Regions from separate parts of the Halomonas sp. AOP43-A1-21 genome, predicted to be linked through region 1. Evidence: predicted binding sites of a transcription regulator. Region 1 holds the regulator's gene; each other region holds the start of a gene.
The links. The regulator sigma-54, encoded in region 1, starts transcription at its own class of promoters, with help from an activator protein. The targets are predictions, from matches to a motif close to TGGCACNNNNNTTGCTNT.

Region 1 (4,570 bases):
GGCTATCACGCGTTAATGGGTGGCGTCGCCGTGTGGCAGAGTAGCGCTCAAGCAAAATACGCGCATCGGTGGTCAGATAGATGACCTGGCAGTCAATGGGGCGCTGACGCAGCTCATCAAGCAGCGTTGGCAATCTTTCCAGCGCCGTAGGCAAATTGCGCGCATCAATACTCACTGCTAGGTGCGTACGCCCGCCTTCTTCGCAAAGTTCATCTACCAGCGAGCCAAGCAACATTGCAGGCAGGTTGTCGATGGCATAGTAGCCAATATCTTCCAACGCCTGTAAAGCGATAGATTTACCGGACCCTGAGCGGCCGCTAATGATCACCAGTTGCATAATGGCTCTCTTTGCGTGCTTTGGTAAAAGCATGGATGTGAAAGCGAGAAGAGATGCCAAACGCTCTACAGGCTACGTTGCTGTCTGCTCACGAATTTTACTCATAAGCAAATCAAACAACTCACGCTGGCTATTGGTTTTTCGTAACGCTTGGCGTGTGCTGGCATCGTTCATAATGGTGGCTACCTGGCCCAAGAGCGACAGATGTGTATCATCGGCCTCTTCAGGTACCAGCAGCACAAATACGAGATCAACCGGATCACCGTCTATAGCGTCAAAATCAACGGGCTCTGATAGCTTTAGAAAACCTGCGATGGGCGTAGCGCAGTGAGGGCTACGTGCATGGGGAATGGCAACGCCGTTGCCGATCCCCGTGCTTCCAAGTCGTTCGCGACCAATCAGTCGGCTGAACACTTCTTGGCTGTCCAGGCTAGGTGTGTTTTGAGCGATAAAGGTGCTGAAAAACTCCAGCACCCTTTTTTTGCTGCCCCCAGGCACATCGTAAAGCACGCGCTCCGGGGGGAGGATAGTTTCCAACGTCATTGAGTTAACGCACGCCTGCGCCTTGGGCGCGAGCTTGTGCTTTTTCCTTATGCTTAACGAGTTGACGATCGATTTTATCGGCTAATGCGTCGATGGCTGCATACATATCGACATCTTCCGCATCGGCATGCAGGTCGGCGCCTGCTGCATGAAGGGTGCATGCCGCCTGCTGGCGCTCCTTCTCAATGGATAAGGTTACTTGTACCGTGGTGATATTGTCGTAATGGCGTTCGACGCGTTCAAGCTTTTCATTAACATAGTCACGCAAGGCGTCAGTCAGTTCTACGTGATGACCAGTGATGTTTACTTGCATTGACGTACTCCTTATCCATCGGACTGTATTTCGATTGTAACCCTTTTTACGGTGTTGCAAAGCCCTTGTCGCGAGTTTTGCTGTTTCTCTTGTACAAAACTGTCTCAAGACCTCCTAAAAGCCTACCTTAAGCGACGGCGTTCACTGGAGGATGGAATGCCCAATGACTCGCGGTATTTGGCCACAGTACGCCGTGCCACCGTAATACCTCCCTCTTCAAGCAGCGTGACCAAACGGCTGTCTGAGAGCGGTTTGCCAGGGGGTTCGTCCTGGATCAGCTTCTTGAGCCGGGCGCGAATCGCCGTGCTTGAGTGGCTGTCGCCCCCGTCTTGACCGCTGATCTGGCTTGAGAAAAAGTATTTAAGCTCAAAGACACCCCGTGGGGTATGAATATATTTCTGCGTTGTCACACGTGAAATGGTGGATTCATGCATTTCCACGGCTTCTGCAATATCCGCAAGAATCAAAGGCTTCATGGCCTCTTCACCTTGCTCTAAAAAGCCGATTTGACGGGTGATGATTTCGCGCCCTACGCGCAGCAGTGTATCGTTGCGGCTGGAGAGGCTTTTGATTAACCAGCGTGCTTCTTGCAAGTGCTCTTTTAAAAACTGGTTATCCTGGCTCTTGTCGGCACGCTTGATCAAGCTGGCGTAGTCGGGCTGGATGCGCAGGCGAGGCAGAGCTTCAGGGTTAAGCTCCAGGTGCCAGCCTTCATGATCGTGGCGTACCACCAGGTCAGGCGTGATATAGCTATCATCGGTCACCCCGTAAGCGCTACCGGGGCGTGGGTCCAGGCTGCGGATCAGGCCAATCACATCGTCTAGCTGCTCATCGTCCAGCCCTAGGCGGCGCTTGAGTAGCCGAATGTCATTTTTGCCGAGTGCTTCCAGAAACTGGCGTACCAGACGGCGCGCCGGGACAAGCAGGGGAGTGTCATCGGGCAGGGTAGCCAGTTGAAGCATCAGGCATTCGCGCAGGTCGCGGGCAAAAACGCCGGTCGGCTCAAACTGCTGCAAACGCATCAGAATGGTTTCCATCTCGCGCTGGCTAAGCGCTTCGATATTTTGAGCGCGCAACCCGTCGCGAATATCGTTTAAGGGCTGCGTCAGGTAGCCGTTGGCATCCAGCGCGTCGATCAAGCTTTCTGCAATCTGCTGTTCACGTGCGCTGAAGTCGGTCATGGCGAGCTGCCAAAGCAAATGACCGTGCAGGCTTTGTCCCGCTGCCTGGCGCTCAAAGTCAGGTCCCTCAGTGCTGCTGCCTGAGCTGCCTACATCCTGATAGGTGTCGGACCAGTCGCTATCAACGGAGAGTTCATTGGGTATGCTTTCCGCCCACTCCGCTTCCTGCGTTTCAACGGCTGCCTGCTCACCGAATTCATCTTCCTGTTCCAGCATCGGATTGGCATCCAGCGCCTGCTGAATTTCCTGACGCAGATCCAATGTGGATAACTGGAGCAGGGCAATGGCCTGCTGCAGCTGAGGTGTCATGGTCAGCTGCGTACCGATACGCAATTGGAGAGAAGCTTTCATGACCATCTGAGAACCACTCGTTACTCGGAAAGCTTTACCCTAGTGCGAGTCATGTTTATGTGCAAGTGCAATAAGCATGCCATTGATAATAATTCTGCTGCAGATCCCTGTTTAGCAGTGAACATAAATTTAAAGACGGAAATCAGCACCCAGGTAAACTTCTCTGACCTTCTGGTTATTGAGAATAGTCTCTGGGCTGCCGCCCGCGATGATATGACCATCGCCCACAATGTAAGCAATATCGCAGATATCCAGCGTTTCGCGCACGTTATGGTCAGTAATTAACACGCCGATATGGCGCTGCTTCAAGGCACGAATGATACTTTTAATTTCGCCGACGGAGATGGGGTCGACCCCGGCAAACGGCTCATCCAGCAGTATGAAGGCAGGCTCTGTGGCCAGTGAGCGGGCAATCTCGACCCGGCGCCGCTCGCCACCCGAAAGGCTCATGCCCAGGTTGTCGCGGATATGCGTAATATGGAAATCTTCAAGCAGCGCTTCGAGGCGTTGCTCGCGGCCAGCGCTATCTAGATCTTTGCGGGTTTCCAGGATCGCCATAATATTATCCGCCACCGACAGTTTGCGGAAAATAGAGGCTTCCTGGGGGAGATAGCCAATGCCTGCCATGGCACGTTCGTGCATGGGGGCGCGGGTCAAATCAAGCTCGTCGATACTTACGGTGCCCGCGTCAGACTTCACCAGGCCCACAATCATGTAAAACGAGGTGGTCTTGCCCGCACCGTTAGGGCCTAGAAGGCCCACAACGCTGCCTTGGGCTATCTCCAGGCTAATATCCTTGACCACACGGCGACGCTTGTAGCTTTTGGCCAAATGATTGGCGTAGAGGGTCTTGATTGGTGGTGATTCCACAGTAGCCATCGGCCACTCCTATTGCGCTGGCTGAAGTGTCATACGAATACGCTGCGGCTCACTGCCGCTCACATCTGAGCGTGCCTGCACTACTTCGCGATCAATAAAGTATTCCAGGCGACCTCCGGTGAACTTGTCGCCCGCCTGAGTCAATTCGGCCTGGTCAATCAGCTCGACGCGCCGTTCAGAGACGTGATAAATCACCCGTTTGCCCCAGCCTTCCATCGGCGTATCCTGGTCTTCCAGCTGGTTACGCAGGTAGGCGCGGTCACCCGTTGCAATCGCACGGGAAAGCTCACCCGCATCGTTACGGAAAATTTCAACGCGATCGCCGCGTAATTGCATATTACCCTGACGAATATTGACGTTGCCTGAATATACGGCCGTGCCCGCACGCTGGTCGAGGTCTAGACGGTCGGCCTCTACTTCAACCGGGGCTTGGCTTGTCTGGGCCGCCGCCGATAGCGGCACCGCAAGCGCAAAAAGCGCAGTGCGAATAAAAGCTTTCATAGCGACTCCTAAGGAGTTTGTGTCACGGGAGGATGGTGCCCGCGTACGTTATCGGTTAACCGGACCTGGCTATCATCAAGCCAGACGTCCATACGTGATGCACTCATGCGCTGGGGCGGCTGTTGCAGTAACGCTGGCGTCTCGCTCCAGGCGTGTCGCGTCAGGCCATCATAGCGCAATAAGTCCGTATCTAGCTGCCAGCCTTCTGACGGGGCGATAAGCCGAGCCTCGCCAGACAGCGTCAGTTCCTGAGTATCCGTATTAAGCTCGCCTTCGTTGGCATTGGCGAGCCACTCACGGTTGTCGCTGTCAAACAGAGTGGCTTCAGGCTGCGTCGCTTGGGCCATGGTGCTTTGGGGTATATATACCAGCAGCGGGGCGGCCAGCGACTGCTGAATGCGCCCCGACTCGCCAAACAGGGTGATCTCGGCATTTTCCAGCACGTGGCCAGGCTCTTCGGCCTGG
Region 2 (4,570 bases), on a different contig from region 1:
AATGACCCGCAGCGCTTGAGGAATGACCACCAGACGCAGCACAAGGTTACGCGGCAGGCTTAGCGCCTGCGCCGCTTCGGTTTGCCCATGAGAAATCGCCTGGATACCCGAGCGGACAATTTCGGCAATAAACGCGGCGGTATAGATCGACAGCGCCAGCCACAAGGCTAAAAACTCGGGGATGATCGTAAAGCCGCCCCGGAAGTTAAACCCGCGCAGCTCAGGTATATCCCAGGTCACCGGCACACCTGTTCCGAGCAAGACCAGCAGCGGTAAACCAAAAATGAGCGCCAGTGAGATCCAGATAGCCGGCAGGCGCTTGCCCGTGGCCTCGTGACGACGCCTATTCCAGATCACTAAAATAACGCTGGCCACAATCGCTACCAAAAACGTTGCCGGAATTAACCCGAAGCCCGACTCAAAAAGCGGCTCGGGCAAATAAAGGCCCCGCACGTTAAGAAATAGAACTTCGCCAAAAGACAAACTCTCCCGGGCGCTTGGTAGAGCCCGCAGTACGGCAAAGTACCAAAAGAAAATTTGCAGCAGCAGCGGAATATTACGAAAGGTTTCGATATAGGCGGTGGCAAGGCGTGCCAGTAGCCAGTTAGGTGAAAGGCGAGCAATCCCCACGATAAAGCCAATCGTGGTGGCCGCTAATACCCCGAACCCGCCCACCAATAATGTATTGAGCAACCCGACCAAGAAGGTTCGGCCATAGGTGTCCTGAGAGGAGTAGTCGATCAGACTTTGGACGATCCCAAAGCCTGCGGTGTTATTTAAAAAGCCAAAGCCGGTGGTGATCCCCCGGGAGGATAAGTTGTCCTGAACATTACCCACGATATATAGCAGGAAGACGGCGACCGCCGCCGTTAAAAGAAGTTGGAAAATCAGTGCACGCTTAGCGCGGTCTCGCCAGAACGGCGGCTTTTGGCCAGCGGGGCGAGTATTGGGTCTTACCGACATGGGTGGCGTCTCCGCGATACGGAAGGTCAATCAAATGGCCCGCCTGCCCCTTAAAACAGGAACTTAAAGCACGTACTGAATGCGTACCTGATAAGGGCGACGGGCCGGGTCAAGCGAGACGCTTAGCGAATCGGCGGTGCGTACTGGAAGCCACCTTGGTTCCAAAGGGCGTTAGCACCCCGTTCGATTTCAAGCGGAGAGTCCATGCCGACATTGCGATCAAAACTCTCGGCGTAGTTACCCACCTGGCTGATAATGTTGTAAGCCCAGTCAGCTTCTAAGCCCATGCCTTCACCGTAGTTGCCGTCCTGGCCCAATAGGCGCGCGATATCGGGATTTTCGGAGCTGGTCATATCGTCAACGTTTTCGCTGGTCACGCCGTACTCTTCAGCGTTCAGCATGGCAAACAGCGACCATTTCACGATGTTGAACCAGGTGTCATCGCCCTGGCGAACCACCGGGCCCAGCGGCTCCTTGGAAATGATATCGGGTAGAATGACGGCACCATCCGGATCGTCTAGCTGAATGCGCAGGGCTGCCAGCTGAGAGGTATCGGAGGTCAATACGTCACAGCGACCGGCCTGGAAGCCGCCCACGGTCTGTTCTGAGGTATCAAACACAATGGGGTCGAACTGCATATCGTTGGCGCGGAAATAATCGGCCACGTTTAGCTCGGTCGTAGTGCCGGTTTGGATACAGATCGCCGCGCCGTCCAGCTCATCAGCGCCGCTAATTTCTAAGTCGCGGCTGACCATAAAGCCGATACCGTCGTAGAAGTTGACGCCAGCAAAGTTCAGGCCCAGCGTGGTATCGCGGGTAGTGGTCCAGGTGGTGTTGCGCGAAAGCAGATCCACTTCGCCTGACTGAAGAGCCGTAAAGCGTTCTACCGCATTAAGCGAAATGTAATTCACCGCGTCGGCATCGCCCAGAACAGCAGCAGCCACGGCACGGCACACATCGACATCCAGCCCTTGCCAGTTGCCATCGCCGTCGGGTGCGGAGAAGCCTGGCAAACCGTCACTAACGCCGCACTGAACCGCACCACGCTCGATGGTATCTTCCAAAGTGGCTGCATTCGCCGTTGAGGTGCCTGCTAGCGTAACCACGCCTGCCGAGGCCAGCAGTACTAAGTGTTTTTTAGTTAGCATCATAGAGTTTCCCATTATGTTTAGTCTTGTTATGCATGCAGAGGCATGACATATAAAACTAGCAAGGAAGATGCCAACATGGGATATCGCCAAATTCAGCGCTTTTCAACGCAAAACATCCCGGTTCCGACGAAAGTTTAGGTGCAAAAAATTAGAAACGGTTACTGCACGCTCTGACTTGGTGCAGTAACCGCCGATTGACTGCTAAAAGTGATTAACGAATGGGCGGCGCGTACTGGATACCGCCATCTTTCCACAGCGCGTTCAAGCCGCGGGCGATCTTGAAGTTGGAATCCGCCCCCACGTTACGCTCATAAATTTCCGCATAGTTGCCTACTTGCTTGATGATTTGGTAGGCCCAGTCTTCATTCAAGCCCATGCCTTCGCCATAGTTACCGTCTTGACCAAGCAAGCGCGCGATATCCGGGTTATTGGTACTGCGCTGTTCATCGACGTTTTCGCTGGTCACGCCGTACTCTTCAGCATTGAGCATGGCAAACAGCGACCACTTCACAATATTGAACCACTGGTCATCGCCTTGGCGTACGGCAGGGCCAAGTGGCTCTTTGGAAATGATCTCGGGCAGTACGACGGCCATATTCGGGTCGGCCAGCTGCATACGCTGGGCGTAAAGCTGAGAAGCGTCAGAGCTTAAAACATCGCATCGGCCCGCTTCGAAACCCGCAATGGATTGCTCAGGGGAGTCAAAGACCACCGCGTCGTAACTCATGTCATTAATACGGAAGTAGTCGGAAAGGTTCAGCTCGCTGGTCGTGCCCGACTGGGTGCATACCGCCGCCCCGTCGAGATCCTCGGCACTTTGCACGCCTAGGTCGCTTGCGACCATAAAGGCCTGACCATCGTAGTAGGTTACCCCAGTAAACTGCAGGCCCAGCGTCGTATCGCGGCTTGACGACCAGGTGGTGGTGCGAGACAGCAAATCCACCTCGCCAGACTGTAGCGCGGTAAACCGCTCGACCGAGTCCAGTGGTACAAAATCTACCTTACTGGCGTCCCCCAGGGCAGCGGCGGCAACCGCACGGCAAACGTCAGTGTCCAGGCCGCGATACTGATCGCCATCATCCAGAGAGGAGAAGCCGGGCTGCGCGGCATTAACGCCACAGCGCACGCTGTCGCGGGATTGCACTTTTTCAAGCGTAAGGGTATTCGCCAGGGCGAATACGGGAACCAGAGCACAGGCGCTAATACTTAACCAACGTACGGTTTTCATTGTTGTTTCCTTAACGTTGAGACACAAAAAAGCCGGGCAGAGCAGCCCGGCCTTTATCGCTTGCTGGCGCGTGCGTTACGCGAATGCTTTGCGCATAAACGGCGGCAGCGCCAGGGCGCCACGGTGGGCATCCACTGTGTAGTACTGTAGCGGCATTTCGTGGCTAGCGGCAGCCTCTTCGCGGAAGGTTTCCACGTTGGTGCCTTTACCGGCCAGCGTCACGCTCCACCAGCCAGACGGGTAAACCGGCTGAGGGAAGGGCAGCGTGGCAACGCTTGAAAAGCCCGCTTCGCGCATATCATGGCGCAGCTCGCGAATGATCGAGCCGCTGTGATAAAGCGGCGATTCGCTCTGCTGAACCATCACGCCATCGGCTTTCAGGATGCGATGACAGCGCTTCAGGAAGTCGGTCTTGAACAAGCCTTCGGCGGGGCCAACCGGGTCGGTGGAGTCGATAATCAGCACGTCAATGCTTTCATCGGCAGCGTCATCCACCCATTTGACGCCATCAGCGAACAGCAGCTCGGCACGCGGGTCGTCGTTGGCTTCAACCAGCGCGGGGAAGAAACGCTCCGCGGCCTTGGTGACTTCCTCATCGATATCGATCTGGGTGACTTTCTCAACGTCTGGATGACGCAGCACTTCTTTCAGTGTGCCGCAGTCACCGCCGCCGATAATCACCACGCGCTTGGGTGCTGGATGAGTAAACAGTGCCGGGTGGGCGATCATTTCGTGATACAGGAAGTTGTCGCGGTCGGTGAGCATCACGCAGCCATCCAGCACCATCAAGTTGCCGTAGGTTTCGGTGGCGTACACTTCCAGGTGCTGGTACTCACTCTGCACATCCAATAGCTTTTCAGAGATCTTCAGCGAGAAGGCGCTGCCGTGGCTATCAAACACTTCGGTAAACCACTGGTCGTCGCGTAATTCGCTCATCAATTGGCTCCTGAGGAAGGGGTGTTGGAGTGGGTGGGAATGCCTTGGTGATACTGCGGGCTTAGCTCGTGCAGTGCCTCCATAAAGGCGGTGACATTATCCGGATTGGTAAACTGGCTGATGCCGTGGCCCAGGTTGAACACGTGGCCCGGGCCATGGCCGTAACTTTCCAGCACGCGGGCGACTTCGGCACGAATCGCCGACGGGCGGGCAAACAGTACGTTAGGGTCCAGATTGCCTTGTAGCGCGACCTTATGGCCAACGCGGGCGCGGGCGTTTGAAAGCTCGGTTG
Region 3 (4,570 bases), on a different contig from region 1:
CTCCTAGACCATGGCTTTCAAGCTCTGCATCCAACTCACGTAGGCGTGGACCATCGTTCCATAAAATGCGGGTATGCTGCGGCAGACGTGAAAAGAATTCTCGGGCGTATAAAAACTGGTCGCGATCCGCACGATCCAGCCCAATCACAATTTCCTGCAAATAAGGTACTTGCGCCAATTCATCAATTATTCGGGATAGCGCAGGCCCTTCCAACTCTGAAAACAATGACGGCAAGATCAAGCCCATAGGGCGGCGTTTAGCAAACTGGATAAGCTCCTGCTCCAGCGCCTCAACAGGGCGACGGGTGAGATTATGAAAATCGGTTATCACCCCGTTTTGATGAAAATCACTCATGGGCATCCCTCCTTGGCGTTATTGAGTCAGCGCAACGGTTTTCGTTGCCAGATTTAACTGGCGGCTATCCTGCTCCCACCAGTACGCGACTCCTTCTGCCCATCCAGCTGGCCCAGCTTTGCTTGTGCGATATAACGCCGTGGTCTGCGGTGTAACAGGTGCTTTATGACAACCTCGAATAACCACTGCTTGATCGACCGCCTCCAACATCGTTAGATCATTAGGCCCGTCGCCCAGCCCTAACGAGAGTGGCGTGCACCCTCTTAATTTGGCAAAACGCTTGATTAGCCATGTGACAGCGCAGCCTTTATCGGCGCCACGACCCATAACGTGCCAAAAGCGTCCGCCTTGAGTAAGCTCAAGGCCGTCGCCGCTTAGCGCTAACCGGAAGTTTTCGAGCGAAACGGCATCATCTTGCCAAATTAGCGGCTCGCTGCCTTCGCGCTTGCAGGCATCCTGTGCGCGCGTTTTATCTAACCCCGTCAGTTTGACGACGTCCTGGACACTCAGCTCGCCCATACTGGTAAAACGTACATCTAACCGTTGGCGCCATACCCTTAAACGTGCTCGGATAAATCCGATATCAACGCCGGCGTGTTTTGTAACGATGCCATCACGCCCACTGCCCGGACGGTCAAGACGTGCATGACACCAACTGGGCGGCAAGCCAATAATGGCGCCATTTTCAGCTACAAAAGGTGTTCCCGTAAGTCCAAGCAATTCACGCAGCGGCAATAATTCAGCACGCGTCTTACTGGTCACGGGGATTACCGGCACGCCTAATTGCTTTAGGCGCGACAAGCTGGGTGCCGCAGGTGAGAAATCATAGCTATGGTGATCGAGTAGCGAACCATCTAAGTCGGTGAGCACCAAACGTGACCGATGCTCCGCATCAGGCAACTCGGGTAATAATGCGGTACAGGCATGTTCAGACATAGCATTACCTCTTTTGGCTTAAAAAAGCCGCCAAGCTTTGTCGTTAATGACCACCTTAAATGTGCATTTAATATGCCAATATATAAAAAACATTGTTTATTAAAACCTTAATGAACAACACTGCATGCCTTACATAAGGCAATAATTTAATACGCCCGCCCCAAGCATCATTATTGTGCAGCTAAAACGGCTCTTATTAGTAAAATCTCTATCTTTTAAGCTATCGCACTGCTTCGCCCGCTGAAGCGATCTCCCACAGGGGTAAGGTGCTTTGAGCCGGGTAAGCACCTTTCATCAGATGTATTAATGCCACCAACGGTGAGGTGGGAGCTGAATTTATTCGGCGATGGCGGCGCCAGCCGCCCTTAACCCCGCCGCGCTGCGCACTGCTTCGCCCGCTGAAGCGATCTCCCACAGGGGTAAGGTGCTTTAAGCCGGGTAAGCACCTTTCATCAGATGTATTAATGCCACCAACGGTGAGGTGGGAGCTGAATTTATTCGGCGATGGCGGCGCCAGCCGCCCTTAACCCCGGCTGCACAGCTTCGCCCGCTGAAGCGATCTCCCACAGGGGTAAGGTGCTTTAAGCCGGGTAAGCACCTTTCATCAGATGTATTAATGCCACCAACGGTGAGGTGGGAGCTGAATTTATTCGGCGATGGCGACGCCAGCCGCCCTTAACCCCGGCAGCGCTGCGCACTGCTTCGCCCGCTGAAGCGATCTCCCACAGGGGTAAGGTGCTTTAAGCCGGGTAAGCACCTTTCATCAGATGTATTAATGTCACCAACGGTGAGGTGGGAGCTGAATTTATTCGGCGATGGCGGCGCCAGCCGCCCTTAACCCCCGCCGAGGTGTCGGACCATCGCTAAAGTGATCTCCTACTCAACATGAATAACCACTTCTACCCGCCGGTTGCGCGCTCGCCCCTCTGGGGTTTCATTATTGTCAAGCGGCTGAGTCGCTGCCAAGCCAACGGCTCGCAAGCGCTCAGGCGCAACTCCTTCGGCCTCCAGTGCTTCCACAATGGCTATCGCTCGGGCGCTTGAAAGTGCCCAGTTAGAAGAGAACTCATCGGTGCTGATGGTTTGGCTGTCAGAATGGCCTTCGACCCATACTTCACCGTCGTAGCGCTGTATGGTTTCTAACAGGCTACCTACCAATGAGGAGCCTCCACTGGTTAGCTCTGCAGCCGCTGAAGGAAACAGCAATTGATCCTGTACCCGCAAACTAATCCCTTCCGCGACACGAGATACCTCAACACCTTCCAGGTTTGGCAAGTAGGGAGACGTTTCGACCCGCTCGGCTAACGCGACCTGGACGGCCTGGGCGCTATTGATGGCGTCTACCGATATTTCTTGTACCTTTATTTCTTGCACATTGACCGGCGGACGATCGGTTAGCAATACCATGTAGTTTGCCAGCGGAGCCGCCGGAACATCATCACCGGCGGGCACTAACGCGGTAGGTAATACCACCGGCGGAAGCCAGGCTAATGGCTCATCAAGCTCTACAGGCGGCAGAGGATCAAAGTCTGCAAGCGCTAGCAAAGGTGGCGGCGAATCAGGCGCAGGTCTTGGCTTAGGTAAACCCGCCACCCCTAACGCGGCACTTATCGCGAAAGGATCTAGCCCGTGTCGCCACTCTTCTATAACGCGGTGCTGCAGCACGTTTTCCATGGCATCAGGAAGCGGCACTTCAAGCACAGGGGGAGGCGCTTGAGCGACATCTTCTGGCGATGTTTGAAAAATATCAGGTGCCGTTTTGCCCGCCGCTGCCACAATAATGACGAATAGCGCTACCAGCAGTGTCATGATATCGATATAGCTAATCATCCACCCGCTACTACTTTCATCGGTTGGGTACGCTGACATTAGCGAATCATGGCGCGGACCGCTGCGATGATCTTCAAGCATTCGTGTTATCGCTCATTCAAGTTTTCAACCTCGTGGCCGATTATTACTAGGCATGATAAAACTCATCTAGTCTAACAAAGACCCCATGAAGCGATAAGGAACCTCTGGTGCATAGCAGCTTAAGTCGTCTTTTTACTACTCAATTATTTCGCCTTGCCAGTGTAGGGATTACTGGTTTGATGCTGAGCGGCTGTTTCTATGCCAACACCTCGCAGGCCCCTATAGCCACCACCTATCCCTATACAGAGCAACAACGCATGCAGGCTGCCCATCACTGGGAAGTCCTGGCTCGCCATGAAGCCAGCAATATTTTACAGCGTGAGCGGGTTCGCTTCCGTGATTTACATATTACCGAACCTGATCATCCAGGTCTGAACGTCTATAGCGGCGGCGAGTTTGATCGTGGTTTTCGTACGCTGCTCACCAGCGAATTGGTCTCACGAGGTGCCAACTTAACCACCGTACCGACCCCCAATGCCGCCAATATACATATTGATGTAGAAGTCGTTGAGCATCGTGACCGCGGTTTTATTCGTCCGCCAATTGGAGCATTTACGGCGTTAACGGCAGGCGTCGCGGTGGCTACCATCCCGATCAACCACTGGGCAGAGCCTGCGCTTGGATTAATTCCTGCGGCGATGATAGCTGATACCGTCAGCGGTAGCTGGACTACTACCGGCAATGAAGAAGTGATTATCACCACACAGATTATTGATGGTGAGCGTATTCTTTACTCTTCATCAAATATTTATTACATCAACGCAGGCGACCGCCGCCAATACGCGCCTCACCGTGTCCCTAGAGCACCGGCGACACCCACCGTTTCCATCACCAATACCTGGTAACGTCATGCCTTTTAATTTTTTTGCTACGCCATCATTGCGTCAACGTTTATCCACCAGCCACCTATTGCTGATGGGCGTTTTATTGCTATCCATGGTGGGCTGCAGCACGATGGGCAATTCAAATAATAAACCACCAGAACCCGCACCAGACCTTTCTGAGTTGGCTCATAAAGCAGCGCAACAGATGGTTGCAAGCAATCCAGACCTTACGCGCTACAGCCCTATGATTGCCGCCACCTTTGTGAGTATTGATAACCTAAGCCAGTCCTCCACGTTTGGGCGTATTAGCTCAGAAATAATGGCTTCCGCTCTTGCCCAGCAAGGCATGCAGGTCCGCGAAGTAAAAATGCGCGACAGCATGTTTATTGAGGAAAGCGTAGGCGAGTTAATTCTTTCCCGCCAAGTGCAGCGCTTAAGCTCCCAACACAACGCCCGCTCTATATTGATGGGCACTTATGCTCAAGGGCAGGACTATTTATATGTCAGCGCCAGGGTGGTGCGTTCAGGCGATGCCATGGTGCTG
Region 4 (4,570 bases), on a different contig from region 1:
TGCCTTGCATCAAGTGGAAGATCGCCACAAGCGTACGGGTAATCTCCGGGTCGTCGGAGGTATCGGCGGCTTCAAAAACAATTGCCAGTAAACCGCTGATTAAATGGTTAAAAGCCTGGGTCGCGGCATCGGGGGAGATCGCCATGAGATCAATGGCGCTGCGCAGAGCAGCTATGTCGTCAAGAGCGTTCCATACGGCTGCGATGCGCCGTAATAAGCGCGCTGCACCCTGAGGGCGCACTTCCTGGGTCAGTACCTCCAGCCGTTGCCGCATGAGTATCTCAGCTTCCTGGCTATGTTTGAGGTAGTCGCGGCGCTGGGTTTTAAAGCGTGAGCCTTGAGAAACGAGGTAGATCGTTGAGGCGCCACGCTCACGCTGGAGTACGTGAATAAAGCGGCTAATATCGGCGACAATTTCCGAGGTCGTCGCTAAATGGGTCAGGTTATCGATATCACAACGAATGGCGGTTAAGAGTAGCTGCTGGGCAGATGACATAGTGATTTTCCTTTTACTCGCCGCCTTGATCTATCTCCCCGGGGCAGCCGCCACCGGGGATGAAAGGTCTTGATTGAGCATAATGCGGGGTTTTAACGTAATGAAAGAGCCCCTGCGCCGGTATCGTCGCCCACGGCATCACGGTAGGCGCTGGCTTCCTGCGCTTCCGTTGCATCGCTAAAGCGCACAGCCAGTACGCATGAGGCGAGTACCAGTACGGTCAGCCCCAGATAAAACAGTCCTTGCTGGTAGCTTAAGTTTTCGCTACGAAACAAAAACGCCGCCGATACGGCGCCGACATTACCGCCGGCACCCACAATACCCGCCACGGCGCCCAGGGCTTTTTTGTTGATAAACGGCACCACGCCAAACGTTGCCCCTTCAGCCATTTGAACGAACAGGCTAAAGACCAGCATGATGCCAATAGCAAGACTCAAAATATGCATTTGAGAAAATGCGATCAGCGCAATGCCTTCGCAGATCAAGGCAATAAACAGCCAGCGCACGCGGCCCTTCAAGCCCCCTTGCTTGGCGAACAAATCTGAGAAAACACCGCCCAGCGTGCGGGCAAATATATTCATCAGGCCAAACAGACCGGCGATTAGCCCAGCGGTTGCCAAGCTTAAGTTGAACTGGTCAAAAAAGTAGATAGCCGCAATATTGTTGATCGTAAGTTCAACGCCAAAGCACAGCCCATAAACGACAAACAGCGCCCACACGCGGATATCTTTTGCCGCGGTGAGAAAGCTTTGCAGCGCGCCATATTCCTTGGTGGCTTCCGGCAGCTCACCCCGCGCGCGCAGGTCGCTAAAGTTACCGTCCGGTGCATCCTGGGTGAGAAACCAGTAGCCAATGCCGGTGATAAACAGCACCACACCCGGCACTACCATGGCAAGGCGCCAGCCGAGCGCCTCATTAACGCCGAGCATTAACATCCCGGAGAATATAAGCGGCATCAGGATTTGCGTGGTGCCGCCACCTAAATTGCCCCAGCCCGCACTGGTCGCATTGGCCGTGCCCACCACATTAGGCGCAAACATCATGGTGGTGTGGTACTGGGTGATGACAAATGAGGCGCCAATTGCGCCAATTGCCAGGCGCGCCAGGAAAAAGCTTTCAAAACTGTCGGCAAAGCCGATACTCATAACGGGAATGGAGCCTAACACCAGTAGGCCAGTGTAGGTTTTACGCGGCCCTAGCCGGTCACACAGTAGCCCTATTAATAGCCGCACGATAACGGTAATCGCGACGGAGGCGATAATTGTATTACCGATTTGAGTCTGGGTCAGAGAAAGGTCTTCACGCACGATCGCCATCAGCGGCGCGATGCCGAACCAGCCAAAAAAACAGATATGAAAAGCAAACCACGACAGATGAAAGGCACGCATCTGAGGGGTTGAGAAATTGAGTAGGCGAATACGATTGGCTTTATTGCGTATGTCCATGGGATGGCCTCACGGGATCTTGAACCAGTTGAGCATCACGCAACGCCGAGTCGCTCTATCGCGTCGCGTATTTACGAGAACATGCCTTCGCCATTGAAGGTCAGGCTCGACGCACTCGTACCCCGCTGGGCCTGGTCTACGCCTACCACCACAAAGCCTTGTTAAGCAATTAGTTTGCCATATAGGGTTTTAATTAAACCTATCAGTTAGTTGATGTGTTGAATAAAAGGGTGGGCAGGGAGGGATAAGAGATTGGGCGGGGAAGGAAAATAGGCGGTGCGCCATTGGCGAGCATGCCAGGAGCGGCATGCGTCACCATAGTGCCGTTTATTCGTGCAGGTAAACCGAATCGATATCCAGTGTTGAGTGATTGCCTATCGCTTCAAAATGCTCATCGAGCCAGCGCTGTGCAGCTGCCCGCCCTTGCTCAAAAAGATAGGAAAGAAACGCCCATTCAGAGTTCAGCTTGCTGGAGACGGAAAGCTCTTCCAGTGCCTGCTCACCGCTAATACGATGGAAAAGCGCCTGCTGATAGCAATTTGTAATGCCCTGTTCTTCAAGTGCGTGCTGTAACAGCGCAATCATGCGTATTTCTTTAATCAATGCCGCGTTAAAGGTAATTTCGTTTAAGCGGTTCAGAATCGACGAGGCAGAGGTAGGCACCGTATCCCGGCTGATAGGATTGATTTGTACCAGCAGGATATCCCGCGAGCTGCATTCTTCCATGAGCGGGAAAAGCGCCGGGTTGCCCATATAGCCCCCGTCCCAGTAAGCCTCACCGTCAATTTCTACGGCTTGGAACATTAGGGGTAAACAGGCAGAAGCCATTACCGCATCCAGGCTCATTTCCTCACGGCGAAAAACGCGCTGCTTGCCGGTGCGTACATTGGTGGCCGCTACAAACAGCTTGAGCTGATCGCACTGACGCACGCGCTCAAAATCGATGTGTTCAGCGACGATCTCACGCAGCGGGTTAACGTTAAGCGGATTGAATTGATAAGGCGATACCAGGCGCGTCATGATATCCATCGCGATATAGCCCGGCGAGTGATCAAGGCTCCAGTTGCCGGTCCAGATATCCATGGGAGATCTGCGTACCGGACTTGCCATGCCGGCGCGACTGACGGCCTGCCAAAAATCTGTAAGTGCTTGCCTGGCCAACAGCTTGTCACCCCGGGTGAGGGCATCCGCCATGACTACACCATTCATCGCGCCAGCACTGGTGCCGCTAATGCCTTCTATTTCGATCCGATCATCTTCAAGCAGCCGGTCGATCACGCCCCATGAATAAGCACCGTGAGCGCCACCGCCCTGTAGAGCTAGGTCTAGCTTCTTTACTTGAGTCATAAGGCCTCATGCGTTAGTAAGCTTATGCCATGCTGCATTGCCACTTGGTTAGCATGGCATAACAACGCCTGCTTGGCCTAAGAACCTGTCAACGTTGCGCCAAGTGGGTGGAATTTAACGTGTTGCAGCGCAGGAAGTTGGAGGTGGCGAGCCACTCCTTATCCGGGTAATAGGCAAACACATACTGATCTTCGCGCAAGCTATCGATGAGTGGATAAGTAATATCCTGACGCACCGCCGGGCAGCCATGGCTGCGGCCCAGGCGACCGGTTTGAGCAATAAAGTCATCACTGACGTAATCCGCCCCATGAATCACAATCGCGCGCTCATAGGCCAGATCATTCACATCGGGCTCAAGCCCATTGAGCCTCAGCGAATAGCCGTTGCGCCCATAGTAGCTATTCATGGTGCGAAACAGGCCTAGGCTGGACTGATGGCTCTCGGGGGTATTGGAGAACGCTTCGGCGTAAGCATCACCCGACCCTTGGCCGTGGGAGACCAGCTCTTCGAACAGCAGTTTATGCTGGCGCAGATCAAACACCCACATCCGCGGCTCGGTTGATGGAAGAGAGTAGTCAATAACCGCGAACCGCTCGGCATTGGGATTCGCACAGTTAAGCGCCTGGGCGGCAAGACGCAGAGCTTCCGGTGTGGCGGAAGGGGCGAGCTGCAGAAGTTGGTGCTGAAGCGATGACACGCCGGGAGGAGGTGTAGACGCTACGCTTGCAAAGAAACTGTTGGCTTGAAGAGGTAGGCTAATTAACGCGAAAGGTAAGCAACATAATAAAGAAAGAGAGCGTAAACGGGTTACCATATGGAGCAGTCCTGCAGACGATATCGATGACGAAAATAAGTAAACGGCTATGATAAAAGTAAGCATGCCGCGAATGGGAACTTATAGTAACGCAAGGAGAGGGTGATGAACGAGATGCAGTCACTAAGACAATGGGCGATAGGGGCCGCTCTAGGTCTGGCGCTGTCCCAAATCCCCTTCGGAATAATGCCAGCGCACGCGGCTAATGAGCTGCTTCAACAAGCACTTACTCAGCAGGGCCAGATCGGCAGCCAAGGGCAGTTGCCGGTTGAAGAATTTTATCAATTGCGCAACGAAACGTTGGCTTGGCAGAGTGAATCAGCAGTAGAAGCATTGGTTGCTGCACTTAATACTCTTGAAAGCGATGGTTTGAATCCTGCGGACTACCGTGCTGACAGATTGATGAGCGCTTTTCAAAATAGCCAGAATGCTGGGGAGTCTGCTCAGGCAGCTTTCGACATTCAGGCA

Region 2: a site for sigma-54 is predicted at 2,170-2,187, ahead of ACT3R7_RS06090 (amino acid ABC transporter substrate-binding protein). Genes of this name have one in related genera too.
Region 3: a site for sigma-54 is predicted at 1,352-1,369, ahead of ACT3R7_RS14240 (HAD-IIB family hydrolase). Genes of this name have one in related genera too.
Region 4: a site for sigma-54 is predicted at 2,104-2,121, ahead of ACT3R7_RS16680 (NarK family nitrate/nitrite MFS transporter). Genes of this name have one in related genera too.

What each region holds. Positions count from the first base shown of each region.
Region 1 covers NZ_JBQSWC010000001.1:187,634-192,203, reverse strand. Annotated here, with positions in the region: gene rapZ (RNase adapter RapZ) at 1-337, opposite strand, end outside; gene ptsN (PTS IIA-like nitrogen regulatory protein PtsN) at 410-880, opposite strand; gene hpf (ribosome hibernation-promoting factor, HPF/YfiA family) at 885-1,193, opposite strand; gene ACT3R7_RS00915 (RNA polymerase factor sigma-54) at 1,316-2,731, opposite strand; gene lptB (LPS export ABC transporter ATP-binding protein) at 2,855-3,604, opposite strand; gene lptA (lipopolysaccharide transport periplasmic protein LptA) at 3,614-4,105, opposite strand; gene lptC (LPS export ABC transporter periplasmic protein LptC) at 4,114-4,570, opposite strand, start outside.
Region 2 covers NZ_JBQSWC010000007.1:120,234-124,803, forward strand. Annotated here, with positions in the region: gene ACT3R7_RS06085 (amino acid ABC transporter permease) at 1-963, opposite strand, end outside; gene ACT3R7_RS06090 (amino acid ABC transporter substrate-binding protein) at 1,086-2,111, opposite strand; gene ACT3R7_RS06095 (amino acid ABC transporter substrate-binding protein) at 2,326-3,342, opposite strand; gene speE (polyamine aminopropyltransferase) at 3,418-4,278, opposite strand; gene hemE (uroporphyrinogen decarboxylase) at 4,278-4,570, opposite strand, start outside.
Region 3 covers NZ_JBQSWC010000025.1:53,162-57,731, reverse strand. Annotated here, with positions in the region: gene ACT3R7_RS14245 (glycosyltransferase family protein) at 1-355, opposite strand, end outside; gene ACT3R7_RS14240 (HAD-IIB family hydrolase) at 374-1,291, opposite strand; gene ACT3R7_RS14235 (OmpA family protein) at 2,168-3,202, opposite strand; gene ACT3R7_RS14230 (hypothetical protein) at 3,310-4,047, shown strand; gene ACT3R7_RS14225 (FlgO family outer membrane protein) at 4,052-4,570, shown strand, end outside.
Region 4 covers NZ_JBQSWC010000034.1:3,662-8,231, reverse strand. Annotated here, with positions in the region: gene ACT3R7_RS16685 (nitrate- and nitrite sensing domain-containing protein) at 1-496, opposite strand, end outside; gene ACT3R7_RS16680 (NarK family nitrate/nitrite MFS transporter) at 589-1,941, opposite strand; gene ACT3R7_RS16675 (patatin-like phospholipase family protein) at 2,269-3,288, opposite strand; gene ACT3R7_RS16670 (murein L,D-transpeptidase catalytic domain family protein) at 3,377-4,102, opposite strand; gene ACT3R7_RS16665 (L,D-transpeptidase family protein) at 4,208-4,570, shown strand, end outside.